Regions from separate parts of the Alkalihalobacillus sp. MEB130 genome, predicted to be linked through region 1. Evidence: riboswitches for the same ligand, from Rfam matches in the RefSeq annotation. Region 1 holds a riboswitch; each other region holds the start of a gene.
The links. Region 1 has a riboswitch for cyclic di-GMP ahead of N0O92_RS00970 (chemotaxis protein CheX). Riboswitches for the same ligand answer to the same signal wherever they lie in the genome.
Positions count from the first base shown of each region.

Region 1 (7,941 bases):
AAGATAGTGCGGTTGAAAAAGCTCGTTCAGATATGTATTTGTCTTTTAAGGCTATTGACCAACGCTATCCTGGAGAGTGGGAAATCAAAGATGGTTCCCTTTATAAAGGAGAGACACAAGTCAATGATAATTTTGAGATGGTCGATTATATCGCAGAAATGACGGGTGGGACGGTCACAATTTTTCAAGATGATACTCGTGTCACTACGAACGTATTAGTAGATGGACAGCGGGCGATTGGGACACAAGCGTCAGATATGATCATCGAGCATGTTTTGCAAAATGGACATAACTACTTTGGGGAAGCGAATGTAGCTGGTGTTATGAGTCAGACGGCTTATCAACCTATTAAAGATGCTAGTGGTACTACAATCGGAATGTGGTTTGTCGGAGTGTCTCAGCACTTTATTGATGAGACCATATCTAAAATTTTGACGGGACTTATCGTCGTACTTGTCATTGGTGTGGCAATTGCAGTTGTAGTTGTCCTTTTATTTGCAAATCAAATTAGAAAGCGGTTGGCAAACGTTGGACAAGCTCTAGCGATGGCTGGAAACGGAGACTTTACAACAAACGTAAACGATCGTTCTAAAGATGAAATTGGACAGCTAGCTCAAAACTATCAATCGATGAAAGAAAATTTATCATTGCTCATTAAGGAAGTAATCGAAACGTCTGAGCAAGTGGCAGCCTCTTCTGAACAATTATCAGCAGGAGCAGAAGAAACGAGTCGAGCTACCGATCAAATTTCAGAATCGATTCAATCTGTTGCGTCTGGTTCTGAAAATCAAGTGATGACAACCGGTCAAGCCAATTCAGCAGCTTCTGGAATATCAGGAAATATGAAGCAAATTACGAGTCATGTAAAAACCGTAACAGATTCAGCTCAACTGACAAAAGAAAAGGCCGAAGAAGGGGCTAAAGTGATTCACCAATCAATTGTCCAAATGGAGCTTATTCAACAAAAAACAGAAGAAATTTCAAAAGTGGTTGAACAACTAGGCAACAAATCTAATGAAATAGGAAACATCGTCACACTTATTACAGCTGTAGCCGAGCAAACGAACTTACTAGCCTTAAATGCTGCGATTGAAGCAGCGAGAGCGGGAGAACACGGAAAGGGCTTTGCTGTTGTTGCAGACGAAGTTCGAAAGCTAGCTGAACAATCTAGTCATTCTGCAGGACAAATTCGCGTTCTCATTCAAGATATTCAAACAGAAATTAAACAATCTGTTCTCTCCATGGACGAAGCCAAACATGCTGTCGGTGAGGGAGAGCAATCTGTTCAAAGAGCAGGTACTGAATTTGAAGGCATTTCTGAATCGGTTCAGCAAGTTACCTCACAAATTCAAGAAGTATCAACAGCCGTTAATCAAATTACAAAACAAATGGCCTCGATGGTATCATTCATCGATGAAGCTACCAACTTAGCCGAAGAATCTTCGTCTTATACTCAAGAAGTAGCGGCCGCTGCCGAAGAACAAAATGCAACGATGGAAGAAGTAGCATCCGCTGCGACAACCTTATCGGAAATGGCAGAAGGGTTACAAGAATCTGTGAAGAAGTTTAAGGTGTAAATAAATATAGCAAGAAACCCGAATCGCAATTAGATTCGGGTTTTCCTTGTACATAAAAATGCCCTTAGTATTAATACTTAAGGGCATTTCATATTTATTATACAGTAAACTTCTTAACCGTCGTTTGTAGTTCTTCGGCCATTTTAGAAAGCATTTCAGCTGATGCAGAGATTTCTTGCATCGTTGCTGTTTGCTCTTCGGCTGAGGCAGCGACATTTTGAGAGAAAGAAGACGCATTCTCAGCGATTTGCGCTGCTTCTCCGATCGATTCATTCATTGAGACAGCCGACATCGCAATTTGTTGAAGAGCAATCGATACTTCCTCAATTTGGCTGGAAATATCATTGATGGATTGAGAAATGTCTTTAAACTCGGTTCCTGCTTCCTCGGCGTACACAAGACCTTCTTTTACCGTTGCGCTGCCTTCGTTCATCGAAGTAACCGACAGTTTGATATCACTTTGAATATCTTTAATTAACGTGCTAATTTGATGAGCAGACGTATTGGACTGCTCTGCTAATTTACGAACCTCATCGGCTACAACGGCAAACCCTTTACCGTGTTCCCCAGCGCGTGCAGCTTCAATTGCTGCATTTAACGCTAATAAGTTCGTTTGATCTGATACAGCCGTAATAAGGGAGATAATGTTGCCAATTTCATTAGATTTTTCCTCTAAGCTAGAAATTACTTTTGACGTTTGACTTGATTTCTCGTTGATAACGTTCATTTGGCTAACAGTTTTCTCCACAACTGCTAAGCCGTTGTTAGACTTTTGTTGAGCTGTTGTTGTCGCATCTGAAACAGCAAAAATATTGTTCGCCATTTTTTCTACACCGTCTGAAATTTGACTCGACATTTCATTGGCCGTTGTTGTGCTTTCTACTTGTTTCTCAGAACCAGATGCGACAGATTGAATTGACTCGGTAATTTGATCTGTTGCTCTAGCAGATTCATTGGCACTTGCGTTTAGTTGCTCAGAAGAAGCGGCAACTTGTTCAGCATTGGATTGAATGCTTGAGATCATTTCACGCAGGTTATCTGTCATTTGATTAAACGCTTGATTTAACTCATAAACTTCATCTCGACTTTTCACCGTTGTACGTTCAGTCGTTAGGTTACCAGCAGCGACTTGCTTGGCAGAATCGCTAAGTTTACGGATTGGATTTGATATGATAGTGGATACGATCACGCCGCTTGCGATGGCAATGATGAATGCAACCCCACTCACGATAACAAGTAAAACAACGGTCGCCTGGGCTGCTTGACTAGTTGCCGCTTGCTGTTCTTCTAAGTATTCATGTAGCCAAGAACTTAATGACTCTGACGCTTCACGCATTTCCTGACTAATAGGTACTACGTTTTCATTAGCCATTCTAATGCCGTGATCGGGTGTAGAGCGGAAAACATTAATGGCTCTTTCAGTCTCACTAATGAAAATATTATTCAATGTCGCGAGTCGGTCAAATCGCTCATACGTTTCTTCGCGAACAGCCATTTCCTTTGCTTCGTTAATTAATGCAGTGACTTCATTATTCTGAGTTCGTAAACTATCTGCAAACGTTTCGTCTTCATATAAAAGATAACCTCTAAGGTCACTCGTCTGATTGCTAATTAATGTATCAATGCTCTGGCTAATCGAACGTAATTCAGCGACGTTGTCTACTAAAAATGTGTATGACTCATTGGTTGCTTTTAAGTTCACATAAGAAACAACGCTAGCAACACCAAACAAAATGGCTACTACTAGAAAACTACTAATCAATTTCTTTTTAATCGTAAGCTGCATAAAACGAGATGGATTTTTGCCTTTAGTTTGCTTCTTTTCTTTTTTCTCTTTCGATTTTTCAGATCTTCGAATGCCCATATCTTTCCTCCGTGATTTTTTTATGTAATGTTTATTTCCCCCAACAAAAACTCAATCTAGTAATAAAAATGCCGACATGTCTCCTGTTTCACCAATCGAAATCGGAACAGAAAACCCTTTCTCAAAACCTGAAAGTTCAGCATTTCCCTTCATTATCATAGGAGACGTAATGTCTGTTATTACTTCATATTCCGCAATAATCGTAGAAAAGCTACCTGCTATCATGTTTCCTAATTCACCGATAAAAGAGTCTAGCATCTCTCCTTCTAAAGGCATCCCAAACATCGATTGGCCAATGGAAGAAAAGATAGGCGTTTCCCCAGCTAAAATCAATTTTCCGTTTAAATCTCCCGTAATGCCAATCAATACACCTAGTTTAATATCGATCGACTGATCATTAATTTGGTGGTTGTGGCCTTGAATCGTAAGTGGTACAACATTTTTTATCGAGGTCACAATCCCGCATAATAAATTTGAAATCGTTTCGCTGCTTAATTCTGTTTTCGTTAGCATATGTGTCAGATCTCCTTTTTGAATACGTCAAACGAAACTAATAAAAATGACTATCCCTTTGCATAGAGATAGCCAAATAGAATCATTGTTTTACAACATCATTGGTAACCAGGCGAACATAGTACGAATCATACCTTAGTCCCTTAGCTTTGCGTCCTAGTCTTTCGAATAGTTTGCCTTTACTTAAATATGAAACTTTATGCTCATAATCATATACTGAAAATTACCTAATTTCAACAAGTTTCATCAAAAGTTGCTATAAATATATGGGCCGTAATCCTAGTCAAACTGGTAATTTGGCAAGATTAACACTTCCACTCGACGATTTTTGCTTCGCCCTTCATCTGTATCATTTGACGCAACAGGCTGATACTCTCCGTACCCAGTTGCACTCAAGTTTTGAGGATCCAAATTCTCACTATCTATTAAGATTTTCATGAAATTAAGCGCTCGTTGTGCACTTAAATCCCAATTTGAGCGGAAGTTGGCATTGTGAATCGGAACATCATCCGTATGTCCAGCTACGACAATTTTTCTTGGCGGATCAGATGCGAGAAGTTCAGAGACTTTTCCGGCTAATCGTACAGCATCTGCACGAACGTCTGCACTTCCAGAATGAAAGAGAGCATTATCCAAGATCGTTAATAACAGCCCGTCATCAGAGATCGATGTTTGAAGATCCCCCTCGAGATCTTGATCAGTAATATATTGATCAATTTCTTGCTTGAGTGACATCAAATCATATTTTTCCTGTGTGATCACATCAGTTGGTTCATCCTGTGTTTCTTTTGCATCAGGAAGAGGAGAAGGATTGGGATGCTCCAAAATTCCAGATCCTCCTTGAAAATTCTCATTAAACACCGTCATCAATTGCTGGTACTTCTCAGCATCAACCGAACTAACGGCAAACAACACAATAAAAAGAGCAAGCAGCAACGTTAGCATATCAGCATACGGAATTAACCAAGATTCATCGACATGTTCTTCATGATGGTGCTTCCTCTTCCTAGCCATTGACATTCTCTCCTTGAGCAGAAGCAGTAGTATCTAACTTATCGCGCTCGGAATGAGGGACATAAACCATAAGCTTTTCGCTAATTGCACGTGGAGGAACACCTGCTTGCACAGATAACACACCTTCAATCATAATGCTCTTAATCATAATCTCCTGCTTTGATTTTCTCTTCAATTTATTAGCAAAAGGGTGCCAAAGTACATATCCACAAAAAATTCCAAACAACGTCGCAACAAACGCCGCGGCGATTGCATAACCAAGTGCATCAATATCATTCAAATCCCCAAGTGCCGCAATTAAACCTAGTACTGCTCCTAGCACCCCAAGTGTCGGTGCGTATGTACCCGCTTGAGTAAAAATAAGAGCTCCTGAAGCGTGTCTATCCTCAATTGCTGACAGCTCTTCTTCCATTGTATCGCGAATAAAATCCGGCTCTTGTCCATCGACAAGCATTTTTAAGCCTTGTTTTAAAAAAGGATCTTCAATTGAATCTAATTCCTGCTCCAAAGCCAAGATGCCTTCTTGACGAGCAAGGGTACTGTACTTTGTAAATAATGGGATGATCTCAGTAAGACTACTTGTTTTCTGATCTTTAAATAGAACTCCGAACAGTTTTGGAATCCTTTTTACTTCGCTACCAGGAAAGCCAATTAAGATGGTGGCAGCGGTTCCGGCAAAAATAATAATAATAGCAGCAGGGTTTAATAGAACGCTAAAACTAGTTCCTTTGAAAAATAGACCGAATAATACGGCCGCAACGCCTAAGATGAGTCCGATGATTGATGTTTTGTCCATGGGTGTCTCCTGTTCTGTAAACTAGTAGGTAATGAAGTTCTCAAATCTAACTGGCCAATTACACTCCTTTCTAAGCTTGTATATGAATTATATCGACAAAGCGGGAAGAATAATCAATAGAATTACATAAAAACTATGCCAATAGACCTATGCAAATTAGTTTTATTGGAAGGATGAAATAGATTGGATAAAAATTCTAGGAGAAATTTATTAAAAAAATATAAAAAAACACTAAACCTTTCAAAAGAGACTCCGATAATAGTAGTGTAAGGCAGTTACACTGTGGGACGGCCGCCCGCAATGTAGCTAACTTAACAAAATTATCTTTATCCAACCACAAGGACGTGGGCGGAGTAAATTCAAGGAGGAAATTTTAATGATTATTAATAATAACTTAAATGCAATGAATGCACACCGTCAAATGGGTATTAATGTAAATCAAAACGGAAATGCAATGGAGAAATTATCTTCAGGTCTTCGTATCAACCGTGCTGGTGACGATGCTGCTGGTTTAGCAATTTCTGAAAAAATGCGTGGACAGATTCGTGGTCTTGACCAAGCTTCACGTAACTCTCAAGATGGGATTTCACTAATTCAAACAGCTGAAGGCGCATTGAATGAAACACATGATATTCTTCAACGTATGCGTGAATTAGCAGTTCAATCTGCAAATGATACCAACACAGATGAAGATCGTAGTGAACTACAAGAAGAGTTTAACCAACTTGCAAGAGAAATTACACGTATAGCTGACAATACTGAGTTTAACACTCAAAACTTATTAAATGGAGATGGAGAGTTTACTTTCCATATTGGTGCTAATGAAGGTCAAAGTATTACTCTAAATATTGATGCTATGGACGCTACTACTTTAGCAGTTGCTACAGGAGAAGGTGAAGAGACTGAAGGAATTGATATTTCAACTCAAGCAGGAGCAGATGCTGCTATTACTTTAGTTAATACAGCTATTGAGACGGTATCTACTGAACGCTCTAAACTTGGGGCTGTTCAAAATCGCCTAGAGCATACAATTAAAAACCTTGATAATGCTTCAGAAAACCTACAAGCTGCTGAATCTCGTATTCGTGACGTTGATATGGCTAAAGAAATGATGGAGTTCACTAGAACAAACATCCTTAACCAAGCTTCTCAAGCGATGCTTGCTCAAGCTAACCAACAGCCACAAGCAGTATTACAATTACTTCGTTAATTTGTAGTAATAGATAAAGGAGATCCTATAGAGGGTCTCTTTTTTCTATTATTAAAAGAACATTTATCGTTTTAACCGTTTATTTGCTAAACATTCTCTTGAATTTACCGATAATAATAAAAAGCGTATAAGGGAGAGACTTCGATGGAAATTAACCTTGGGTTGCCTAATTCAACGGTATATGGTTTTCAAAAAAAGGAGATATCAGATTCATTGGAAATTAGCAGTACTGTAAAAGAACTTCCAGTACTTAAACATTCACTTAATATAAAAGATGTAAAAAATGAAATTGATAACTTTAATAAATACTTTGAAATATCAAATACGCAATTACAGTTTAGCCTTCATGAAGGATTAAATGAGTACTATGTAGCAATAGTTGATGGTAACACGAACGAGGTTATTAAAGAAATTCCTCCTAAGAAATTATTAGATATGCGTGCAGCAGTGAAAGAAACGATAGGCTTATTTATAGATAGAAAGATTTGAAAGTGGGTATAAAACATGAGAATTGGTGGAATCGCTTCGGGAATGGACACAGAGTCCATCGTAAGACAACTGATGCAAGTAGAAAGACAGCCATTAGATCGATTGTTCCAACAAAAGCAAACGCTTGAGTGGCAACGTGACGCTTATCGTGAAATGAATTTAAAGCTACGTTCTCTTGAACAATCAGCTTCATCGATCCGTTTACGAGCTGATTTAAATACGAGGCAAGCAACGTCTACAGTTCCGCAGATGTTTACGGCAACAGCAAACGCTAGTGTGCAAGCTGGGGAATATAAATTCAAAGTAGAACAAGTGGCGACTAGGACAAGAAATGTTAGTCAACAGTCGATTATTTCTGAAGGTAAAACGTTAAGTACCACAACTCGCTTAGATCAACAGGAAGTGGCTATTCCAGGAATTAGTGATCAACATGGAGCTACGTTTTCTATTAAGACATTTGACAGCACTGGTAATGAAA
Region 1 is NZ_JAOANA010000001.1:184,098-192,038, reverse strand. Features, by position in the region: gene N0O92_RS00980 (methyl-accepting chemotaxis protein) at 1-1,577, shown strand, start outside; gene N0O92_RS00975 (methyl-accepting chemotaxis protein) at 1,675-3,441, opposite strand; gene N0O92_RS00970 (chemotaxis protein CheX) at 3,493-3,954, opposite strand; cyclic di-GMP riboswitch class I at 4,055-4,142, opposite strand; gene motB (flagellar motor protein MotB) at 4,234-4,968, opposite strand; gene motA (flagellar motor stator protein MotA) at 4,961-5,764, opposite strand; gene N0O92_RS00955 (flagellin N-terminal helical domain-containing protein) at 6,141-6,974, shown strand; gene flaG (flagellar protein FlaG) at 7,119-7,463, shown strand; gene fliD (flagellar filament capping protein FliD) at 7,479-7,941, shown strand, end outside.

Region 2 (7,941 bases), on a different contig from region 1:
GTGGTGTTGAATTATTCTTGCCACTAGCAGGATTGCTAGATTTAGATGCAGAAATTGCTCGACTAGAAAAAGAACTTGAAAAGCTAAATAAAGAAGTAGAGCGAGTTGAAAAGAAACTAGGAAATCAAGGTTTTATCGCGAAAGCACCAGAGAAAGTCATAGAAGAAGAAAAAGCGAAACAAGCAGACTATATAGAGAAACGCGAAACGGTTCAAGCTAGAATTGCAGAGCTTAAGGCATAGAAGGAAGGAAAGTCCAATTTTGGACTTTCTTTTTTTTATATGATTGAATGTGCTACTTTAAATCGACAACATTCTACGTTATTATGAAACAAGGAAAAGAGAGAGCGGAACGTTAGAGACTGGAGGGATGAAGCGATGAAAACAGGAGAAGAAGCCATTGCATGGATACATAGCTTGTTGCCATTTGGAATAAAACCTGGTTTAAAACGAATGGAATGGATGCTGGAGCGTTTAGATAATCCTGAATTAAAGCTAAAAACCGTTCATATCGGTGGAACAAATGGAAAAGGTTCAACGGTCAGCTTTATGAGGCATGTGCTAGAAGCGGCTGGATATAAAGTGGGAACATTTACATCTCCGTTTATTGAGTGTTTTGAAGAGCGAATTTCGATTAATGGGAAACCAATTGAAGAAGAGGCTCTTGTCGCTGGGGCGAATCGTGTTCGACCTCTTGTAGAGGAACTAGCACAAACCGAACTAGGAAGCCCAACTGAATTTGAAGTCATTACAACCATCATGTTTGATTACTTTGCAAACGTCGCTAAGCCAGACATTGCTTTAGTCGAAGTTGGATTAGGCGGTCGTTTTGACTCGACGAATGTCATCACACCTCTTGTATCGGTTATTACTTCGATTGGGTTTGATCATATGCACATTTTAGGGGACACGTTGGAGGAAATTACGTCTGAAAAAGCTGGCATTATTAAAGAGAACGTGCCAATTGTTTCAGGTGTTTCCCAAAAAGTGGCGCAGCAACTAATAGAGGATACAGCTAACAAAAGTCATTCTTCCTTTTACCAGTTAGGAACGGATTTTTCAGAACGTTTGTCTGTTGTTGATGGAAGAGTTCAAGTTTTTACATTAGAAAGCGTATCGACTAAGTACAATGATGTAAGGATTCAAATGCCAGGTCCGCATCAAAGACAAAATGCGGCTGTTGCGTTTAAAGCAATTGAGTTACTCGCGAACCATGCAGACTTTTATGTAAGTGAAGAAGCCTTTTATTCTGGAATGCATGCCACAACGTGGACAGGTAGGTTTGAACAAATTAGTGACAATCCTCTCATTATTCTTGATGGAGCTCATAATAAAGAAGGATTCGAATCCTTATCCAAAACACTTGAACTGCATTATCCAGAAAAGTCTTACCGATTCTTACTAGCGGCTACGAAAGAAAAGGATATGAGTGTATTATTAAAGCCTTTTGAAAAGATGAACGCTACTTTCACATTTACTAGCTTTGAGTTCTTTCGAGCAGCTGAGAGCCAAACCCTATTTGAACAAGCTCAAGTATTACAAAAGAAATACAATGATGATTGGGAACTAGCGTTAACAGAAGAAGTACGATCGCTACGTGAGGATGAAATGTTAGTTGTAGCCGGTTCATTATATTTTATCTCATCTGTTAGGGAGAAGTGGCATCAGTCTGCATTTATGTATGAGAAGATATGATGGTTTTTGTAAGGAATGTTCCTGTGGATTGTCTATTTATTTATATATAGAGCGCAATATAACGGAAACCAAAACAACTTGCAAAAAAGATAGAAATATGTTGAAAAAATTTATGAACCTGGTAAGATGAATACAGTTAGATAATAACCGGGTCTTATGTACTGTATTTATCTGGTTATTCTTACCGAAAAGATTTTATTGCTATAAATAAACACATTATGGTATATTTTAACCAGTTCTTAATAACTACAAATGATATTTAAGGAGCTATGAAATACGACTTGTAACTGGGCACCTAAGTCGTACGGAGCGAGTGGTGCAACCGGCCTTTACAACCATTACTTTGGTTTGTTTGGGCCTTTTTTTATGGTATAACTAGCATTCTACTTTTGTATTTAAGAGCTTCACTCTTAAAGATATATATTTCCGTAAAACAGGGAGGAACATCGAATGATGAAAGCTTTAACGAAACGACTTGGATTGAACAATCAACGCGGTTTTACGTTAATTGAGGTATTAGTTGTTATTGTGATTTTAGGTCTACTTGCTGCAATTTTAATACCTAACGTAATTAGTTGGATTGATAGGTCTGATGAACAACTCGATATAATAGAAGAACATATCGGTGATGACCTAAATCAAATAGAAGGCTATTTTGATAATGATGGGGAATAAGATTAGTTTTGATGTGCTGCCACCTTTTGTGGCGGCATCTTTTTTCAAACAATAGTTTTCTATTATTTATAAAAATAAAAATTGTTTTATACATAGTATAAAACTATTGTTCTTCTATAGTTGCAAGAACTGATCTAAGAAATATACAGGAGGACACACCATGAACAACGAGAAAGGTATGACATTGATTGAGTTGCTAGTCGCCATTGTTATTGCAGGTATCATTGTTGTACCTCTTGTTACTCTCATGGTGAGCACTCTTACGGTTTCGCAAAGTCAGGGGAAAGAAACGAATATAGCGTATGTTGCCCAAGAAGTAATGGAAAAAGTGGTTCATCAAACCCCAACACTTGGGATCGGACAGTATTGTTGGAGTAATATGGAAGGTCAGTGTAGTGGATACACGCTTCTTACTAACCTTTATAGTAACTCTGCCGTGCATGACGAAGTCGTTGTCATCGTTCGTGTTACTGATTATGAAGGTCCGTTTCATGAAGTGACGGTCAAAGTATTAAATGAAACAACGGTATCTAACGGTTCAAACGAGGTTGCTCGTGAAAACGAAATTGAACTGGTAACGGTGGTGAGAACGCCGTGATGAATCAAAGAGGATTTACGCTAGTAGAAGTGTTGGTTGTTATTGTGATTTTAGGGTTGTTTCTCCCAGTTGCTTATTCCTTAATTTCCTATACGATGGATGGCCAGAGACAAGTGATTGCAGAAAATGAAGTGCAAATAGAAGCAAGGCGCATTATGGAATATATGACAGAGAAAATGCGAGACGATGCTAGATGGGTTGGGGAATCGGATTCGAATATGAAACTAGTCAAAAACGAGACGGTTTGGTTGATTTATGAAAAGGAAGGTACTCTTGGAAACATGAGGCTTCCTGGGGCAAACGGCCGCGTGTTATCACAATCGATTGAAACGTTTATAGTAACGGAATCTGATTCAAGTACCCAAGTTAAGCTCGAAATTACAAAACCTCGCGCTTCGATCGTGCTAGAGTCGACGATTCACTATTCGAGGTTTGTAAATGAGGTGAGCGAATGAATATGAAAACTCTTTTATCTTCTCAATATGGGGGCGCTCTCGTTACCGTTTTAGTTGTGATTGTCCTTTTTTCAATTGCCGCTCCCATGCTCGTGAAGGTGACGGTACATAGCAAAAATTCAATAGAAACCAATGTAGAAACGCAAGAAGAGTTTTACAGAGCAGAAGGGGCGCTCAGACTTGTCCTTCATGAGATGGAGTCATACCGAGGAAATCATGTAGATTTGCTTGATGGAAATGGAAACGTCGTAAAAGATGGGGCAGGAAATGAAATTCAAATTCAGCAGGTAGGTCCCTATTTTTACTTGCAAGACGGAGTCATTCCTTCTTCAAAGGTGATAGGTGAGAGGACCGTTAAAGTTGATATAACGAAAATAGAAATAGACTCTGAAACATATAAAGCAACTTTAAAAGCGAATTATGCGGATGGGCCATCTATTGTAGCACGAGAGCTCACAGTAACGGTAAAGAAAGAACAAAGGCCCATAATTGAACAGTCAGGTCAATTTTTAAGCGGGCCTATTCGATATACGTCAAGTTTCGAGTATGGGCAAAATAGTCGGCATACACACGATGAGTTAAATGTTTTTGAGAACAATAAAGTACTATCAACCATTAAATTAGATGAAATTTTACAGTATTTAAATTATACCCCGACAAATGCATGGAATTATAATCAGAATTTAAAAATCTCAAGTTCTCATACGTTTTCACAAGGTAGACATTATCCGATTAGCATTGGGGGAACAGGAAACAGTACTGGTACCGTGCGAGTTCCATCTAATTCCATTGTTTTTGCAAAAAAAGTAGAGTACGGTGGGGTTGGGAATAATGAAGATACGTTAATTATTGATGGTATTCTCATTGCGGAAGATTTCTCTCTTGCAGGAAATCCAAGAGTAGAAGTAAATGGGGCATTAATTGTATTAGATCAATTTTCGAGAACGGGTGGAGGTAACAATGACTTTGTTGTAAATTCGGGAATGATTGCAAAGAAATTCCAGACAACTGGGAATCAACGGTATTCTGGGGAAGCAAAAGGAATTTCTTGTTCCTTAATTGGGCTCCTGCAGTGTGATGGTCCAACAACGGTTGATTACTTTGATGCGGCTGCTCATCCATGGAGTTCTTCTTTTGGAAATATAGATTATCAGACAGTAAGGCAATAGAGAGGGTACGGAGGTGGATGTATGTTATTTAAAAAAAGCGTGTTTACGGGAATTGATTTTCGACCACGGAAATTGTATCAAGCGATTGTTAAAATGGAACGAGACAAACCTATAGTGATGGAGGTTAGGCAAACTCTTTCAGATAAACCTTTCTTTGAAAACAGTCGTATAAAAGAGAAGCAAGAGCTCTCCCTTTTACTAGAAGATCTTCAGAAGGGGAAAGGGGATGCGAAGAAAGGACATTTTGTCATTCCAACTGAACATACGCTTATTCGAAAAATACGGTCTCTTCCTGATATCAAAGAGAATGAATTAGCAAAAATCCTTAAGTTTCAACTAGGGGAAAGCATCGTTTTGCCATTTGAAAATCCAATCTATGACTTTGTTAAAATTGGTTCTTTTGAAGAATCTAATAGAACCGATCAAATAAAAGAAGATTTGTTATTTGCAGAAGCAGCGGAAAGTGTAGATAGGAAAAGTGAGATTCTCTTTTTTGCCACCTCAAAGGAACTCTCGACTGATTTAATGGAAGTATGTGAAGGAGCAGGAATTAAGCCATTAACAGCTGAAATGAGAGGGTTGGCATTACAGCGTCTAGTATACCAAACACATCCTAATTGGGTAGCAGAAACTCACATGATTGTTGACGTCTCAAACGATAGTATTGAAATTCATATTTTTAATGATGAAATCATCATTTTCTCACGCTCAATTGAGCTTGCCGATGTACATGAACTGTCTGATGAACAACATTCTGATGAAGTACTCTGGCTGGTTGATGAGGCTCGTGATGAAGTGGCTGTTACAAAGACAGAAGGAGATAACATGGTACCATCTTCTCAACAACTTATCACTGACATTACGAATGAGATAACGAAGGCACAAAACTTTTTCAGATATTCCCTAGGAGGAAGGGAGCAATTATTTGAACGAATTGTTTTAACGGGGGAGTTAGCTGATCAAGTAAAAGAAGGCTTAGCACAAGCGGTAGAGACAGAAGTATCTCAAATTGATTTTCAAGCGATCCTTTCACCTGACTTTAAAACAGAAGCCTCTTTAGATGCTTTTAGTGTCGCTATTGGCCTTGCATGTCGTGGCAATGAAAAAGTGAATAAGAAGTGGAAGAATAAAAAATAAAGACTGTTTCGTAAGATAGGAGCGGCAACTGTGAAAATTAACATAGATCTATTACCTCAAAAAACAGAGAGAAAAGACAGTACAGTTTTAATCATCCCGGTTGCAGGGGCCGTAATGATTTTTCTTCTAGCAATATATGTAACTGTTTCTTTTATCCATTTGTCGAGTTCGGTTGCTAAGTTGGGGGCAAATGTAGAGGAACAAACGGCTTACTTAGATGAACTAAATGTAGAATTATTGGAAAAGCAAACAGGTACAACAGCGTATAATTTTGTTGATCACTATACTCAGCTGGAACATGTATTACACTCGATTTATCAAGATGCAACAGTTATTCGAAAAGAGTTGTTTTCATTCCTCCCAACTGAAACAGAAGTAAATGAGTACGATTATGATCATGCGGGGAATGTTACGATGGTTGTAACCTTCTCTTCAAAAGAAGATGCAGCGATCTATTTAAATCGACTGCTACATGTGGATATGGTTATGGATGCAAAAATTGAAACCATTTCATTAGTAGAACAAAATGGATTTCGCTCTCTGTTGCACGTGGAGCTTAATAGTTTAGTAGGTGACAAACAGTGAAAGAGTGGGTAAAAGCGAAACAACAGACGATTTTATTAATGATCTTATTGTTACTGGTTTTGTTAGCGGCTATTCAATTTAGTTTGGTTAGACCGTTGCAGCTGGAACACACAGCCAAAGAACAAGAATGGCAAGCGACCAATTCAGAAGTGAAAAAAGCGGAATCGGTGATCAATCAACTTCAGCCCCAAGCAGTAGATCCTAAGAAAAAAGACAGCTTTTTTTCTAGTGTTCCACCAAGGGCACATGTTGAACAACTCATCGCCGACTTGGAACGAATCGAACATAGTGCGAACGTCACAGTTAGTAACCTTACAATTAGTCTTCTATCTAATGATGTAGAAGAGCAAAGTGGAATTCAAGAAAGTCAAATAGAAGAACTCAATCAATCACAATTAAATGAATTGGATCATAAGGATTACAGAATGTGGGAAGGAATTTTTTCTAATGATGTGATTACAGCAATGAGTAGCGAATTAGAAGAGATTCATCATTTGACCTTGTCCCCCGTTGATGTGAATGTCCAATTTACTGGAGATGAAGAGGCGGTTACGTTGTTTGTGGAGGAAGTGGAGAACATGAGACGAGCCGTTCATATTCAAAATTTCACTTATACAACGAATAATAGTCAGCTGACCGCTAACGTTTGGATAAGAGCTTATTATTCCGAAGACTTTGAAGAATTTATAGAAGGAGAACAAGGCCTTGTTCTTTCGCGAGATTAAGCAAGTAACGAGAATAAATCATAAGCTATTTACTATATGTGAGGAGGAATAGTCAGTTGAGTCAGAAACGAAAAAGACTAGGAGATATTTTAATAGAGGCTAACGTCATCACGCAAGATCAATTATCTCAAGCATTGTTAGAACAAAAGCAATCCAATCTCCGACTAGGCGATCAGCTTATAGAAATGAACTTGGTGACGGAACAGCAAATAATTGAAGTATTAGAGTATCAACTTGGCATTCCTCAAATTGATTTAAATAGAGAGCAAATTGATCCGAAAATTATTAACATTATCAATGAAGATTTGGCAAGACGATATAACGTTATCCCGATTAAACGAAACAAAGATCGATTGAACGTGGCGATGTCTGATCCGTTAGACTATTTTGCTATTGATGATTTACGATTAAGTACCGGTTTTCAAATTGAACCACTTATTGCGAAAAAAGAAAACTTAAAAATAGCGATAAATCGCTATTACGGAATGCAAAAGTCAATTGAGCAGCTACTAAACGAGATGAGCATACGAGAAGATGATCCAGCCTTTTTAGAAGCCCAACAAGCAGATGATTCACCAGTTGCCAAAATGATAAATCAAATCATCTACCAAGCTGTTCAGCTAGAAGCAAGTGATATTCATATTGATCCACATGAATTTGAAACCGTGATCCGATTTAGAGTAGATGGAGTACTTCGAACGGAACGTACATTGCCGAGGGATATGCAAAATATTCTTGTTTCTCGTATTAAAATCCTCACGAAATTAAACATTGCTGAGCGTAGGTTGCCTCAGGATGGACGGTTTAAAATGGATGTTGACTTGAAAAAGATTGATATTCGTGTTGCCATTTTACCAACTTTATTTGGGGAAAAAGTAGTTCTCCGTTTATTAGACGTTGGGA
Region 2 is NZ_JAOANA010000003.1:220,511-228,451, forward strand. Features, by position in the region: gene N0O92_RS04625 (valine--tRNA ligase) at 1-242, shown strand, start outside; gene N0O92_RS04630 (bifunctional folylpolyglutamate synthase/dihydrofolate synthase) at 378-1,694, shown strand; cyclic di-GMP riboswitch class II at 1,949-2,031, shown strand; gene N0O92_RS04635 (type II secretion system protein) at 2,145-2,369, shown strand; gene N0O92_RS04640 (type IV pilus modification PilV family protein) at 2,530-2,967, shown strand; gene N0O92_RS04645 (prepilin-type N-terminal cleavage/methylation domain-containing protein) at 2,967-3,422, shown strand; gene N0O92_RS04650 (hypothetical protein) at 3,419-4,591, shown strand; gene pilM (type IV pilus biogenesis protein PilM) at 4,613-5,728, shown strand; gene N0O92_RS04660 (hypothetical protein) at 5,759-6,313, shown strand; gene N0O92_RS04665 (hypothetical protein) at 6,310-7,038, shown strand; gene N0O92_RS04670 (GspE/PulE family protein) at 7,095-7,941, shown strand, end outside.
Region 2: linked by a shared signal. The riboswitch ahead of N0O92_RS04635 (type II secretion system protein) and the one ahead of N0O92_RS00970 (chemotaxis protein CheX) in region 1 are both predicted to bind cyclic di-GMP.

Region 3 (7,941 bases), on a different contig from region 1:
CCCACATCATGCTTTGGATTCCGCCACGATCAAGAATGTTAGCTATTTCTTCATTTGCTGCACCTGACATATACCCATTTTGAATAAGGTTCATCCAATCTGCAATCATGATATCTCCTCGAAGAATGATAGAGGTGGCGATTCCTACTACAATACCAAGAATCATAGTTGGTATGGCTGATTTTTTCATAATGGCCATAACGATAATACAGACAGCTGGTAGTAGTGCAAAAGGATGAACGATAGCTGCTTCTTGTAAGGAAGTAAGCATTTCCTCCATACTTTCAGGATTGACTGTTGTATTTGTACGTCCAATGATAATAAATAAGATAAGTGAGATTGCAAAAGCAGGGATACCAACCCACAACATATGACGTATATGTTCAAATAAATCCGTTTTGGCAACAGATGATGCGAGATTGGTTGTATCGGATAATGGAGACAACTTATCGCCCACTAAAGAACCAGAAATAACCGCTCCTGCTACCATCGCCATAGGAATACCTAGAATCGTTCCTACAGCCATAAACGCAACACCGATGGTAGAGACCGTTGTAAAGGCGCTTCCTACTGATATACCCATAATCGCCGTTGCGATGAAGGCACTTGGTAAGAAATAATCAGTTGAAACAATTTGAAAACTATACGCTATCAACGTAGGAATCGTTCCCGATGCCATCCAGACGGCAATAAGGACCCCAATTAGCATGAAGATCATAATTGGTACGATACCTGATTTTACCCCTTTAATCATTCCCTCTTCCAAAGCAGGCCATGGTACACGTTTTAGTAGTCCATAGCCAATAATAAGGATAATTACTATGAAAATCGGTACATGCGGATGTGCAGCGAAGTGAATTAGCGAAACCCCGATCACACTTAAAATCATTCCAATAATAAGAAGAGCTTCCCATCCTCTTAATTTAATCATTTTCTTTCTTCCTTCCTAAGCCATACCTTTGAAACATAGTTTAAAAAGATACGAATACTTTCAAAATATAATAGATTTGTTCCTTAGCACAAGAACGCTTAAACGCTTTTAAGTGTTAAAGTAAACATACGTGTAACTATAAAGAGACTTTTAAGAGAAGTCAACTAGTAGATTTGAAACTGAGTAAGTAATACTTTTCAACTAATCGAGAAGATTTCGCCTCTTCAATTTTATCCATGCTTATAAGTTATACTTGCAAGCTCAGCCGTGGTCCAAAAAGATAAACACTGAGAGATACTACCTGAATTTGGATATTTTACAACGCTAATGGACTTTTCCCCCAAAATTTCTTTTTATGATATTATGGAAGTAAATAGTAAGAATAACGATTAGTTTCATCTAAATCGACTTTACTAGATGACAACAACTTAATAGAAAAAGGCAAAACTTTCGAAAGGGAGTGACGCAAAGCTACGGGCCTAACTCTTACGACATGGTCGCCGGGCTACCAAAGGAATAGATCGAAACCATTTGGCAAAACAGGTTTCTTTTTTTATGGACAGAAATGAGAAGGAAATGGCTAGTCTGTATACAACTTTTTCTTGTAAGAGATGAAGATTAACGTTTATGGAAGTCTATGTACGAATGAACAAATCATGAGCAAATAATAGAGGAGTTATAAGAATGAGCCATATTAGTGTACTATCAAAAATTGTGAATCAAGAAGCTGCATTAGAAGCACTCAATCGATCTTATGCGATGATTACGTTTAACTTGAATAAAGAGGTTCTTTGGGCAAACGAGAACTTTGCTAAAGGAATGGGATATGCAGCAGAAGAACTAATCGGATTGAGCCATAAACGTTTTTGTGTTCCGGAATTTGCCAACAGTAGCGAGTATGAGGAATTCTGGGGAAAATTAAAAAGTGGACAAAACTTCAATGAGAAAATTTTACGAGTCAAAAAAGGTGGTGAGCCGATTTGGCTACATGCTTCTTATTCGCCTGTGCTGAATGAAGAAGGAGTCGTCGTCGCTGTCTTAAAATTGGCTAGCGATATAACGGATCGAGAGCAAACGGTAAATGATCTCGTAGAAAAGCTACAGCATATTTCAGAAACCCTTCAAGAGAGCTCAAAAAAAGGGATCGAAACGATTATGAGTGTTTCTTCAAATACAGATGTTGTCACAAATGACTCAAATAAAAACATTGAAATTCTCGAAAACTTAAGTGATCAAATAAAGTTAGTTAAAGTCAGTTTAAAAAACATTCGTGACATATCTGCCCAGACGACCGTTTTATCTCTCAATGCCGGGATAGAAGCGGCAAGAGCAGGTGAACATGGCAGAGGATTTAATATAGTCGCTATTGAAGTGAAAAAGCTATCTGATCGAGTCAAATCAGTGGTAGAAGAGATTCATTGCAATATCGAAGCAATGACAACAGAAATCGAAAAAATCGGCAAGACCCAAACCAATATACAGAAAAACCAAATGCTGATCAACGAAGCCGTTGAAGAGTTTAACAACATGAAAGAAAATTCAAGCCGATTAAAAGAAGGAGCCGAAGCGTTTAAGGAAATTCTTTAGAGAGGAAAATCCTGGGAGTGGGTCAATTCAAGGTATTACCTACTTAAGTAAGCGAAAGAAAGCTCATAGAGATCATGATTCATCATAGCGTGATGCCATAAGCTTGACCTTTTTTGTTCATTCAAATTGTGATAGGGTTTAATTAACGACGAAATCAAAGAAGAGAGCGGAAGTCATGGAGATGAAACTAACTCACAAGATGATTAAAGAAATATGCGGTACGGTCTCCTATAAAAAAGGGGACTCTTTTTATCGTTCCAATAAAGTGACATTTCAAGAGTACAGCTTTGATTTCTGTAAGGCGACCGTTAGCGGGAAGGAAGACTTTCATGTCACCATTGAAAAAGGAGAAGCTGGGGACATTCAGATGACATGCAGTTGTCCTACCTTAGCCAATTTTCAAAAAAGCTGCCAACATATTGCGGCCGTTTTACTTTCGATTTATGATCTGCAACGTCAAGGAACATCTCCTTTACGTGTACAAGCCGAATTAGCTGCCTATGGTGAGTTAACAAAAGACTTTATCTCTCTTTTTCAAGAAAAAGTAACACAATCAAGTGGCCAGCAACGTTATTTTGAAAAAAGGGAAGTTCTGAATGTCAGGTTTACCATTAAACCTGTTTTGATCGGAAGAAATCAGCTCTTCCTTGGAATGGAAGTTGAGATCGGGAAGACCAAAGTACAAAACATACGAGAGTTTCTAGAAAATGTGAAACAAGGTAAACCTAGTGTAGGTATCTATGACCCGAGCATTCACTGTTTCTCCGAGGAAACAGATGCCGTTATACAACAGCTTATTAAGATTATTCATGATGAAAAAGCCTTTCTCGAAGCAATGCCTGCTGATACGAATCAGACATTACTGATTCCGCCATCCTCTAGGGAGGACCTTATCGCTTTATTCTCAAAAGCCCCATTCATTTCGCTTATGCATGATGGTCATGCATTTGAACGATTCAAACTGGTGGAAGGGGCACCTCCTATCCAGTTTACACTTAAAGAAACCGAGGGTCTCGATTATCAATTGGCAATCAAAGGGTTTGAGCGAATGAGTGTTTTACCACTTTATCGTTTGGTGTTGTGTGGAGGGGACGTGTTTTTGCTAGAGGAAAAAGATTGCGATCGATTATTTGAGTTAAAACAAATGCTATCGTCCCCAGATAAAAATATCGTTCCAATTCCACAGGGAAAAATTGAACTTTTTCTTACAGAAATTGTGCCTGGTCTGAAAAAAATTGGTGAGGTCCACCTTTCAAAAGTGGTGTCTCAGAAGTTGTTGAAAGCCCCACTTGTTGCCAAGCTCTACTTGGATCGTTTGAGAAATCGACTTCTTGCAGGACTGGAATTTCATTATGACAATATTCTGATTCAACCATTAGAAAGTCGAGACATTGCTAGAGGACCGATGGTGATTAGAGATGTGGAAAAAGAAGGGGAAATCTTGCAATTAATGGAGCAAAGCGGGTTTTCCAAAACAGATGGTGGTTATTTCATGCAAAATGAAATGCTTGAGTACGAATTTTTATACCATGTCGTTCCGAAGCTTAAACAACAAGTCCAAATTTATGCGACAACGGCTGTGCGAAACCGTATCTTTAAAAAGAATGCTTTTCCAAAAATAAGAGTGAAGGTCAATCAAAAAGATAGAACCAATTGGCTGGCATTTACATTCGAGATGAACGGGGTGGCAGACAAGGAGATTAAGGAGATTTTAGCGGCATTAGAGGAGAAGCGTAAATATTACCGCCTTCAAAATGGGTCGTTATTGTCGCTGGAGACAAGGGAAATGGAAGAAATTCAACATTTCTTGAATGCCGTTCCGTCTCAAGATCAAGATTGGGAAGCTAGTCTGAATGTGCCTATCATACAAGGGCTCAAATTTCTTGATTCAATAGGGAACAGCGATGTTTATAAGCCAGAGGAATCATTTCGTCAATTTCTTAATCAGCTGCAGAATCCTGGAAACGTAGAATATGAGGTACCTCAAAACTTAGATTCTGTATTACGAGACTATCAAAAAAGCGGGTATCAATGGATGAAGACACTTGCAAGCTATGGCTTTGGAGGTGTTCTGGCCGATGACATGGGGCTGGGGAAAACAGTGCAGAGCATTACCTTCATCGTTTCAGAGCTTCCGCGTATTCGCGAAAGCGGCAAACCTGTGCTCATTGTTTGTCCATCGTCCTTAACGTATAACTGGTTGAGTGAACTCATGAGATTTGCACCGGAACTAGAGGCGGTTGTGATCGATGGAAAGAAAGAAGAAAGAGAACGGCTTCTAACGGATACGAAAGAAGATATCATTATTACGTCCTATCCGTTACTCCGGCAGGATATCAATTGGTATGAAAGGCAACTGTTTCATACGGTTTTCTTTGACGAAGCTCAGACGTTTAAAAACCCGGTAACCCAAACCGCTCGAGCTGTTAAAAGACTTAAGGCCGAACAGCGGTTTGGATTGACGGGAACACCGGTGGAAAATTCAATTGAAGAACTTTGGTCGATTTATCATGTCGTCTTTCCACAGCTATTCCAAGGGTTAAAGCAGTACAGTGAGCTAACGAGGAAACAAATTTCTACAAGAGTTCGCCCGTTTCTACTGCGTAGAATGAAAGAGGATGTGCTTTCTGAGTTACCTGAGAAAGAGGAATCACTTGTATCAGCTGAACTGTTCCCTGAGCAAAAGAAGCTCTATATGGCATACTTAGCAAAGCTCAGGCACGAAACCGTCAAGCACCTCGATAAGGATACGCTGCGAAAAAATAGGATAAAAATATTAGCAGGAATCACGAGGTTGCGTCAAATTTGTTGTCATCCTGCTTTGTTTGTAGACGGCTATAAGGGAAGCTCAGCGAAATTCGAGCAGCTTCTGCAAATGGTTGAAGAATCGAGGCTTTCTGGAAATAGAGTGCTGATCTTCTCCCAATTCACAAAAATGCTTGAGATAATTGGCAGAGAGCTCACATTAAGAGGGCATACGTATTTCTATCTAGATGGGCAAACTCCGTCAGATAAACGGTTGGATCTTTGCAATCGATTTAATGATGGGAAGAGAGAGCTATTCCTGATTTCCTTGAAAGCAGGGGGAACAGGATTGAACCTAACAGGAGCGGATACCGTGATCTTATATGATCTTTGGTGGAATCCGGCGGTCGAGGAACAAGCAGCAGATCGAGTGCACAGAATGGGACAGAACAAAAGGGTGAAGGTGATAAAGCTAGTGGCTCGTGGAACGATTGAAGAAAAGATGAATGAGCTACAAGAGAAAAAGAGAGATCTGATTGCGGAGGTTGTGGATTCACAAGAACAAGGATCAGTTGCCTTAACGGAAGAGGATATTCGAGAGATATTAATGTAGAGTTTGGTAAAAAGGCAGGGGTAACCCTGTCTTGTTTATGTTAGTCCTGACCTGATTTAAAAAAGGGATTATTTTTTATTCCATAAAGAAAAATTAGAAATCTTGAAAGCGTGTGAGGTTGGACAAATATGTTACGCTAAGTAATTTTTAATCTATCCATATTCCATTCAGGATTGAAACATAGGAAGAAGGTGATCTGAACCCGTGATTCACGCCATCGCTAGTAATAGAGTGGTTCTTGACAGTCCGGTTCATAAACAATAATATAGTAGATAAGATCATTTTTTCTATACTAGGTAGACGTTCAAAACACGACTTGGTGAGTTGAAGAGTAAACCGACAATTTTTTAATAAACAATAGTTTTCAGTGCCTATTGTTATTAAAAGATTGTCGGTTTTTTTATTAAATAAATCTACCAATCTAATCATCTTAAGGGAGGAAGACAAAGTGAACAATCAATCTAAAATTCGCAGTAACGTATTTAGTGATATAAATCGAGCGCCCAATCGTGCCATGATCCGGGCAATGGGAGTAACAGATGAAGACTTTGAAAAGCCCTTTGTTGGAATAGCCAGTACGTGGAGTGAGGTAACTCCGTGTAATATGCATATTGATGAGTTAGCGAGGAAAGCAAAAGAAGGAGCTTTAAAAGGCGGAGGAACTCCTTTTATCTTTAATACCATTACCGTTTCTGATGGGATTTCAATGGGGACGCAAGGCATGCGATATTCATTGCCAAGCAGGGAAGTTATAGCTGATTCCATTGAAACCGTCATGGGAGCACAAAGTTATGACGGGGTTGTAGCTATTGGTGGGTGTGATAAGAATATGCCTGGGTGTATGATTGCCATAGGTCGTTTAAATTTACCGGCTGTTTTTGTTTATGGAGGTACAATTCGAGCTGGAAAGGCAGATGGAAAGGATTTAGATATTGTTTCTGCTTTTGAGGCAGTAGGGAAATATAACAATGGAGATATTGACCGTCAGGAGCTTCATAAAATTGAGTGTCATGCTTGCCCAGGGGCTGGATCTTGTGGAGGAATGTATACAGCTAATACAATGGCCTCAGCGATCGAAGCAATGGGGATGAGTTTGCCTGGCAGTTCATCCAATCCAGCAGAATCAGCTGAAAAAATGCAAGATTGTCTAGACGCTGGTAAAGCGGTAATGAATTTATTAGATAAAGGCATTTACCCGAAGGATATTATGACGAAAAAAGCTTTTGAGAATGCAATTACAGTCGTCATGGCCCTTGGGGGATCAACCAATGCGGTTCTTCATTTGTTAGCACTGGCTCACACGATAGATGTTGATCTTGACTTAGATGATTTCGAACGAATTCGTCAACAAGTGCCTCATATTGCTGATTTAAAACCAAGTGGACGTTATGTAATGGAGGACTTATCTAAAGTTGGCGGTGTGCCGGCTGTCATGAAGCTCCTACTTGAAAAAGGACTGCTGCACGGCGATTGTTTAACAGTGACGGGCAAAACGCTCGAGGAAAATCTGGCTGAGGTTCCTCACTTAACAGAGGGTCAGAAAATTATTTCCTTTGATAACCCGAAACGTGAAACAGGACCTCTCGTAATATTAAAAGGAAATTTAGCACCAGAAGGCGCATTGGCAAAGATGTCAGGTTTGAAAATTAAAAGGATTACAGGACCTGCTCGTGTATTCGATTCAGAGAAGTTGGCCACTGATGCGGTCTTAAAGAATGAAATTCATCCAGGAGATGTCATTGTTATCCGCTATGTTGGACCAAAGGGTGGACCAGGAATGGCTGAGATGTTATCGATTACGGCTATCGTAGTCGGAAAAGGCTTAGGTGAAAAAGTAGGGTTAATCACAGATGGCCGCTTCTCGGGCGGGACTCATGGATTAGTCGTAGGTCACTTATCTCCTGAAGCGCAAGTAGGTGGGCCTATTGCCTTAATTCAAGAAGGAGATTTAATTACGATTGATAGCGAAACACAGGAGCTTGCGGTGAATGTGTCAGAAGAAGAATTCCAAGAAAGAGCTAAGGATTGGACTCCTCCAGAACAAAATTTAAGAGGGATTTTGAAG
Region 3 is NZ_JAOANA010000017.1:52,834-60,774, reverse strand. Features, by position in the region: gene nhaC (Na+/H+ antiporter NhaC) at 1-931, opposite strand, end outside; cyclic di-GMP riboswitch class I at 1,362-1,444, shown strand; gene N0O92_RS16725 (methyl-accepting chemotaxis protein) at 1,616-2,518, shown strand; gene N0O92_RS16720 (SNF2 helicase associated domain-containing protein) at 2,694-5,876, shown strand; gene ilvD (dihydroxy-acid dehydratase) at 6,325-7,941, shown strand, end outside.
Region 3: linked by a shared signal. The riboswitch ahead of N0O92_RS16725 (methyl-accepting chemotaxis protein) and the one ahead of N0O92_RS00970 (chemotaxis protein CheX) in region 1 are both predicted to bind cyclic di-GMP.

Region 4 (7,941 bases), on a different contig from region 1:
CTTCCACTAGTTCGGTTGATTGATTTGTTTCCTTTAACTGCTCTAGTTTTGCTTGTAGCATGTTGCGAGTCTCCATAAGAACATATACATTTTCAAGCTTTTCAAAATAAGTGAGTGGCTGATGGTCCATACGAACCCTCCTCTGTCTAAGATGCTATTTAGAATTCCTCTAGCCGAATCATGCTATTCCTTTTCTTAGGAAGAGGCTAATTGTAAAACGATTTGATCTTCTAATTGCTTCGCTTTTTTCCCATCTAGAACATTGTTTAGCATAATGGAAAAAATAAGCGTATCTCCTGAGTTGGTTTCAACATAGCCGGCTAGTGTGCTGACAGAAGTGAGTGTTCCTGTTTTCGCTCTTACTTTCTTAGCGACGGGTGTGTGACTAAGGCGATAATAGAGCGTACCTCGGTCGATTCGGTTGTCTCCGCCAGCTACAGGTAATGAGTTTAAAAAGATTGGGAACCATTCTTTGTCTTGAACAGAATACAGTAGCTGTGTGATTTGATTGGCCGAAACTAGGTTCACATGGGAGACTCCTGATCCGTCTCGAATGAGCATTGTTTCAGGATTCAGTCCGAATGATGTTAGCTCTTCGCTCATTACTTCCAGTCCTTTTTCCCAGCTTCCTTCTTCTTTTATAACCTTGCCCATTTCTTTTACTAATGTTTCGGCATGGCCGTTGTTGCTTAGTTTCATAAATGGAACGAGCAGCTCAGATAACGGAATCGATTCATGGGTGATAAGATGTTTTGCTTTTTCTGGAGTGACTCCTCGCTTTATGTTGCCGTCTAGTTTGATTCCATTTTTGTGTAAGGCCTGTTCGACAAGCGCGAGGGTATAGTCGGTTGGTTCCCAAAGAGCGACCGTTTCTTTTTGTTCGGTTTCCTCCTCAGATATCTCACCTTTAATAACAATCTGATTGGTTCCATGTTTTCGGTCAAACGTGATATCCGTTTTCTCTTCTTTTGAGACCGTCATTGTTTCATTTATTATTTCTACAAATTCCGTTTTTGGTTCGAGATTAATTTGAGCAAGCTTGCCTATTTTTTTTGCTGGTTTCACTTTCATAATGATAGAACCTGCATCAAAGTCTTCGTCAGGTGAAACCGTTAACGCCGAGATTGCGGACCCGTAATAAGCGGTCTCATCACTCCATGGCAAATCTGCTGAATAGCGTGTATCGTCATACCAAGTATCATCACCGATAACGTCCCCTTTTATCTTTTGAATGCCTTTTTGTTTTAATGATTTCATTAAAGAATTGATTTTTTCTTGCGTAAGCGTTGGATCTCCTTTTCCTACAATATAAAGGTTGCCATGTAGTATATTTCGTTTTATGTTTCCATCTGTCTTTATTTCAGTATCGAATGTATAATCTTCTCCTAACACAGACAGTGCTGAAGCTGCTGTGAACAGTTTTAAGTTAGAAGCAGGCCTAAGCCTTGTATTGCCTTGCTTGCTGTAAAGCATTTCTCCATTTTTTGATGAGCGAATACTGATGCTTGCTATGGCACCGTTAACATTATCATCTTCTTGCAAAAGCTGTTCAATTTGTTCTGATGTAACGTTTGCTTGTGCGTGAATTAGTGGTGCTTGCATAACAAAAAACAACACCATTATAGAAAATACAATTTTAGTACGCATTTCATCCCCCTTCTTCCTCACATATTAGTATGCAAAAGGAATCAGGAACCAATTCTTATGAAAAATAATCACTTCAATTAAGGGCAAATTATAAGGAGTACGTTCTTTGACGTACACTTTTATGTTGGGTGGGTGAGCTTTATGGAGGATCAAGTTAGAGACCAAATTACGATTGAAGATGAAAATGGGGAAGTCCGAGATTACTCAGTTGAAGCGTTATTTGATATGGAAGATCATTCTTATGCCCTCTTAACTTCAAATGAAGATACGCTATTAATGCGCGTGGAGGAAGAAGAGGACGAACAATATTTGGTCGGCATTACAGACCCTGAAGAACGAGAGTCGATTTTATCAGCGTATGAAATTGCTGTTGAAGCTAATCCAGCAGATGACTAATACATTCGAGGTGATTTCAATTGGGTAATGAAAAAAGCGATGTTCAAGAACATGTCCGGATGGGACAAGGTGGAACAATGGGCTTGTTTGGTTTAACGGGGCCAGATGAAATTGCCGATTATACCCTTTCACCGAAAAAAGATACAACAGGTCAAATTGACCGAGAATATGATGGAGCTACCGTAACATCAAAAGAAACTGCACAAAAAAGAACTGAATAAATGTAGTAAGAGCTACGACCGCTTTTTTTGTCGTAGCTCTCTTTTTTCCTTGCTTCATCATTTTCCTATTATAAAATTAATACGGTACATGAAATTATTATGATACTTGCTTCGATTGAATAGCATTCTTTAATGTTTCGATCGGGACAGGCTTGCTAAATAAATATCCTTGTCCTTCATGACAATGATGTTGTTGAAGAAGTTCCGCCTGACCTCGTGTTTCAATGCCTTCTGCGAGTACTTTCAGTTTTAAGTGCTTTCCTAATTGAATAATGGTATTAACGATTTTGATATCTTTTGCATCCGATAAAAGCGTATGAACAAATGAGCGATCAATTTTAATAATATCAAGAGGAAAATGCTTTAAGTAACTTAATGAAGAGTATAATGTACCAAAATCATCTAATGCAATTTGAATACCCATGGCTTGCAAGGCACGGAGCTGACTAATCGTATATTGCATATGACTTACGAGCGTACTTTCCGTTACTTCCAGAACTAATCTTGATGGATCAATCTCCGTTTCCTCCAAAATTTCCTTCACTTTATCAATTAAGTTACGCTGTCTCAGTTGTACGCTCGATAAATTCACTGATAAACGAATAGGCGGAAGTCCCTCTTGTTCCCACTGCTTCATTTGTTGACACGCTGTTCGTAGGACCCATTCCCCAAGAGGAATGATTAAGCCTGTTTCTTCCGCAATCGGAATAAAACTTGCAGGTGAAATCATCCCCATCGTTGGGTGCGACCATCGAACGAGTGCTTCGACTCCAACCATTTCGTTATTGGTTAGCGTTACTTGTGATTGATAATGTAAAACAAAGTCCTCAGTCGTAATCGCTTGTCTTAATTCTTTCTCTATTAACAACCGATTCGATAACTGATTGTCCATTGACGGTGAATATCTGCGCACTTGATTCATTCCCTTTAGCTTCGCATCATTCATCGCAGATTCTGAATGTTTGATAAGATCATCAACATTTTCACTATCTAGTGGAAAACTACTTATTCCAATGCTTGACGTTAAAATAAAATCATGTTCCTCCCACTGGACTGGTGTTGATAATAATTCAATAATCTGTTCACTATTTTGCTTCATCTTCTCAGCCGTAGTATTAGGATACAAAATAATAAATTTATCACTATTCCATCGTGTAAGTAGAGCGGTAGGTGGTATATGTTGTACTAGGCGCTTTGTAACCTCTTTTAACACCTTATCCCCCGCGTCGTATCCTCCGATGTTGTTAATTAAATTGAAGCGATTTAGATCGATAAATAAAAACGACACGATCTTGTTTTCTTTTTTTGCTTGATCAATCGCTTGCTTCGCCTCTCTTTTAAATTGTGAAGCATTCGCTAAGCCTGTTAATGAATCAATATGTTTGATCGTGTACATTTCCTCTTTCGTATGTTTATAATCAATGGCAATCCCACAAAGTTGTGCAAATTGCTCTAGTTGAGCAAGTTCCTTTCCTGTAGCTTCACGATTTTCTTTAAAATAAAGAGCAAACGTACCGAGTACGTTGTTCGTTGGTGAAAAAATAGGAATAGACCAACAGGATTTTAAATGATGCTTGTTTGCAAGTGTTCGATAGTCATCCCATAGTGAGTTCGTTTCTATATTAGAAACAATCGTTGTTTGCCTCTTGTATACGGCTGTTCCACAAGACCCCGCGTTTGGACCAACTTCTAATCCATTAATTTCCATCAAGTACTCATCCGAAAGATTTAATGAAAACGGTCTCTCTAATTTGTTTTGGAACTGGTTATATAATGATATGGAACAAATCGCCCCGTGAAGCTGCAACTCGACGCTTGCTACGACTGTTTTTAAAATGGATGAAAGGGGTTTGTTTGCTGCAAGCATCCCCACGATTTCGTTTTGCCAATGTAACGTTTCGTTTCTACCTTCCATCATGTGTGTTCCCCCTCAGTTGCTAAAAAACTTATCAAAAAAGCTATTCTACAAGTGGATGCAGAATAGCCAAAAAAATCACATAAATATGTAACATACTTGGTAACCAGGCGATCATAGTATTCCTACCTTAGACCCTAAGCTTTGCGTCCTATTTTTTCAAATAGTTTGCCTTTATCATAATATCGTTCATTTGTATTGGTACTATAGTTATATTATAGGATAATACGACAAAAAACAACACCTTTCGATTAAAAGAGCAATTATTCTAACTTTTGAAAAGCTAATAAGAATCTCCCATAACATCCATACTAAGAATTCTTACAAATACTCACATTGGTGGTGTTTTCTGTGGCAACTGATTCACCTACAAATATTAATGCATTTAAAATTGCAGCAACATATATTGGAACCATTGTAGGTGCTGGCTTTGCTTCTGGTCAAGAAGTACTCCAATTTTTTAGTGCGTTTGGATTGCTTGGAATCTGGGGAATTGTATTAGCATCTGCCCTATTTTTTATCTTTGGTTATATGATATTAGTAATTGGACGAGCATTAAGTGCCTCTGCTTACGTTGAAGTTGTCCGATTTTCAAATGGAAGATGGCTAGGATCGCTTATTGATTTGATTATAACGATCTTTTTATTTGGTGCGCTCGCTGCTATGATTGCTGGATCTGGAGCTATATTTGTCGAACAGTTCGGGTTATCTTCCTGGTGGGGAACGATTTTCATGGCTGTAGTTGCTCTATTTACGGTTATTCGTGGAATCAAAGGGGTTATTAATGCGATCAGTTTTGTTGTACCTGTATTGCTAGTGGCTGTCCTTTTTATTGCGATATATGGAATTTACCGTAGTCCTGTTACAAGTGCTGACCTTGAATTAACGACTACTCTAGTCGGTGCGGCTCCTAACTGGTTTGTTGCTGCTTTGAATTACGCTTCTTTTAATTTAGTCATTGCTGTTGCCATTTTAGCTCCGATTGGACCCAATGCCAAAAACCAAAGTACCCTGTTGTGGGGAGCACTTTTAGGTGCGCTTGGACTTGGTGTTGGTGTGGTCGCCATTTATTTTAGTGTATTATCTAATATTACAGACGTTGCTCATGTAGAAGTACCGATGATTTATATTGCGTCGCTTATTTCACCTATCGTTCAACTTTTGTTTGCGGTTGTTTTGTTATCTGCTGTTTTTTCAACCGCTGTAAGCAATCTGTACGGCTTTGTTTCTCGGATGACCTTTGTTGATCAGAAACACCGCATATGGCTCATCGTTGGAACAACATTTGCCGCTTTCATCGTTAGCCAGGTTGGATTTTCAACATTGGTTACGTATTTGTATCCTGCTGTCGGCTATGGCGGATTTATCTTTTTTGCTGGACTATTATATGTATGGTTCTTCAAACGTAATGAAATAAAAAGTGTAGAGTAAACTGATTAACCAGTTTTCAACCTCCTTGATATCATTAGATTCACCACATCTATGTAATATCTACATTATAAAATAAACTGATAGTGAAATGTTTGATGAAAATTAAACTTCAGACTGTAGACAAAGGCCTTTGAGTTTCATTTCTCAAAGGCCTTTTCACGCTAATTCTCCTATTATTTTTGATCGTTGAATAGTAGGGAATTTCTATCTTTCCTCTCAACAAAGCGGACGGGATGGGAGGGCCGACTCCTGCAGGAGGGAAGGGCAAGTTGAAATCCACCGGCGCAAGCCGGTTAGTTCAACGCCCGCCTGCGGAAAGCGTGCCCCCCATCCCGGGAGCGGATCGAAGCTCCTTTTCAAGTCCGAAATAATCGAGCACTTTTTAACAGATTCGGGGAAGCGCAATGGAACGAGCATGTGGTGAACACATACGCCTTAAAAACAACAAAAACAGCCATTAAAAAACGTGCCAGCTACATAAAAAGCTGGCACGTCTTTTTTTAAATGGAAAGTTGACTTGATAAGTCATACATTTTTGTATCGATCTCATGAGGCTTTGAAAAAACATCATCAAAGGTGTAACTAACTAGTTGATTCTTCTCTATCCCCACTGCTAGTCCTGATTTCCCATCCAATAATAAATCAACGGCATGAGCACCTAATCGGCTAGCTAGTACGCGATCAAATCCTGTTGGAGAACCACCGCGCTGAATGTGTCCAAGGACTGTTACCCGTGTTTCAATGTTCATTTGCTTCTGAATGCTCTCGCCAATATCAACACCAGAGCCAATTCCTTCCGCGACTACAATAATACTATGTTTTTTCCCGCGTTTGGCTCCGCGCTCCAGTCGATCAATTATGTTTTCCATATTATGTTCAACTTCAGGAAGTAAAATCGTTTCCGCGCCTGCCGCTAGCCCACTCCATAACGCAAGGTCACCGGCGTGACGACCCATGACTTCAATTACATAAGTTCGCTCATGGGAACTCGCCGTATCGCGAATTTTGTCAATCGCATTAATGATTGTATTTAATGATGTATCAAATCCAATCGTAAAATCAGTTCCAGGTATATCATTATCAATTGTTCCTGGAGCTCCGATCGTAGCAATTCCATGTTCTGAAAGTTTTTGGGCACCACGATAAGAACCATCGCCACCTACGACGATGACCCCTTCAATTCCATGTTTCTTTAATTGATCAACAGCTTTTAATTGACCTTCTTTTGTTTTGAATTCTTCACTTCTAGCTGTATGAAGGATCGTACCACCGCGATGAATGATGTCACCGACCGATCCTAAATGCATTTCATGTATATCGCCATCCATCATACCTGCATAGCCACGATAAACTCCGAATACTTTGCAATCATGGTAAATCGCTTTTCTGACAACGGCACGAACCGCAGCATTCATTCCTGGTGAATCTCCTCCACTTGTTAAGACAGCAATCCGTTTCAACATACCCACTCCTAGCACTAAATTCACTATCTTTTAGCAAGTATTTCTTGATTGTATCATCCTTATACGTTTTGCTTATTTTATTGACAGGTAAAGGATCCATGGTACATTAGAGAAAACGCTTATATTTGTGCTCGGGGGGAACTAATTTGGAACAAGCAATATCGAGGGATACACAAGAACAACCAATTGCAACGAAAAAGGACCATGTTATCTTTTTAACTGTTGTGTTTTGTTTTTGGTTTAGTACTTATATTTACATTCCCGTCTTTGGGTTATATTTAGAGGACATCGGATTTCGTTACTCACTCATTGGAATTATATTAGGAAGTTATGGTGTGACACAAATCCTTTTACGGTTTCCTCTTGGTGTCGTGTCAGATCGTCTTGTTGGATTACGAAAGCAGCTTCTCATTTTTGGATTTATCATGGCGTTTGTTAGTGCGCTCCTCCTTGTTTTCTTACCATCGTTTATTGGAATATTAGTAGCTCGTCTTTTAGCGGGAATCACTGCGGCGATGTGGGTTATGGCTACCGTGTTGTACTCTCAATACTTTCGAACAGAGCATGCATCAAAAGCGATGAGTCGTGTCCAGTTTTTAACCGTGTTTGCACAGTTTACGAGTATGATTATTAGTGGCTATTTGGTTTTGTACGCTGGTTGGACGTTTCCTTTTTGGATTGCGGCAGTCACAGCAATCGTCGGCTTGATTTTAGCTTTTCAAATAAAAGAAGTCGATGTGCCTACTTCGAAAACGTCTAGTACGATTTCAACACACGTCAAAGAGACGTTCCATATTTATGGATTAAAGACGATTACCTTTTTATCATTAGTAGCTCATGCCATATTGTTTATCACAATATTTGGTTT
Region 4 is NZ_JAOANA010000011.1:128,578-136,518, forward strand. Features, by position in the region: gene N0O92_RS12815 (hypothetical protein) at 1-130, opposite strand, end outside; gene dacB (D-alanyl-D-alanine carboxypeptidase/D-alanyl-D-alanine endopeptidase) at 196-1,647, opposite strand; gene N0O92_RS12825 (DUF1292 domain-containing protein) at 1,789-2,043, shown strand; gene N0O92_RS12830 (hypothetical protein) at 2,064-2,264, shown strand; gene N0O92_RS12835 (bifunctional diguanylate cyclase/phosphodiesterase) at 2,362-4,182, opposite strand; cyclic di-GMP riboswitch class I at 4,278-4,362, opposite strand; gene N0O92_RS12840 (YkvI family membrane protein) at 4,531-5,610, shown strand; gene pfkA (6-phosphofructokinase) at 6,111-7,070, opposite strand; gene N0O92_RS12850 (MFS transporter) at 7,220-7,941, shown strand, end outside.
Region 4: linked by a shared signal. The riboswitch ahead of N0O92_RS12835 (bifunctional diguanylate cyclase/phosphodiesterase) and the one ahead of N0O92_RS00970 (chemotaxis protein CheX) in region 1 are both predicted to bind cyclic di-GMP.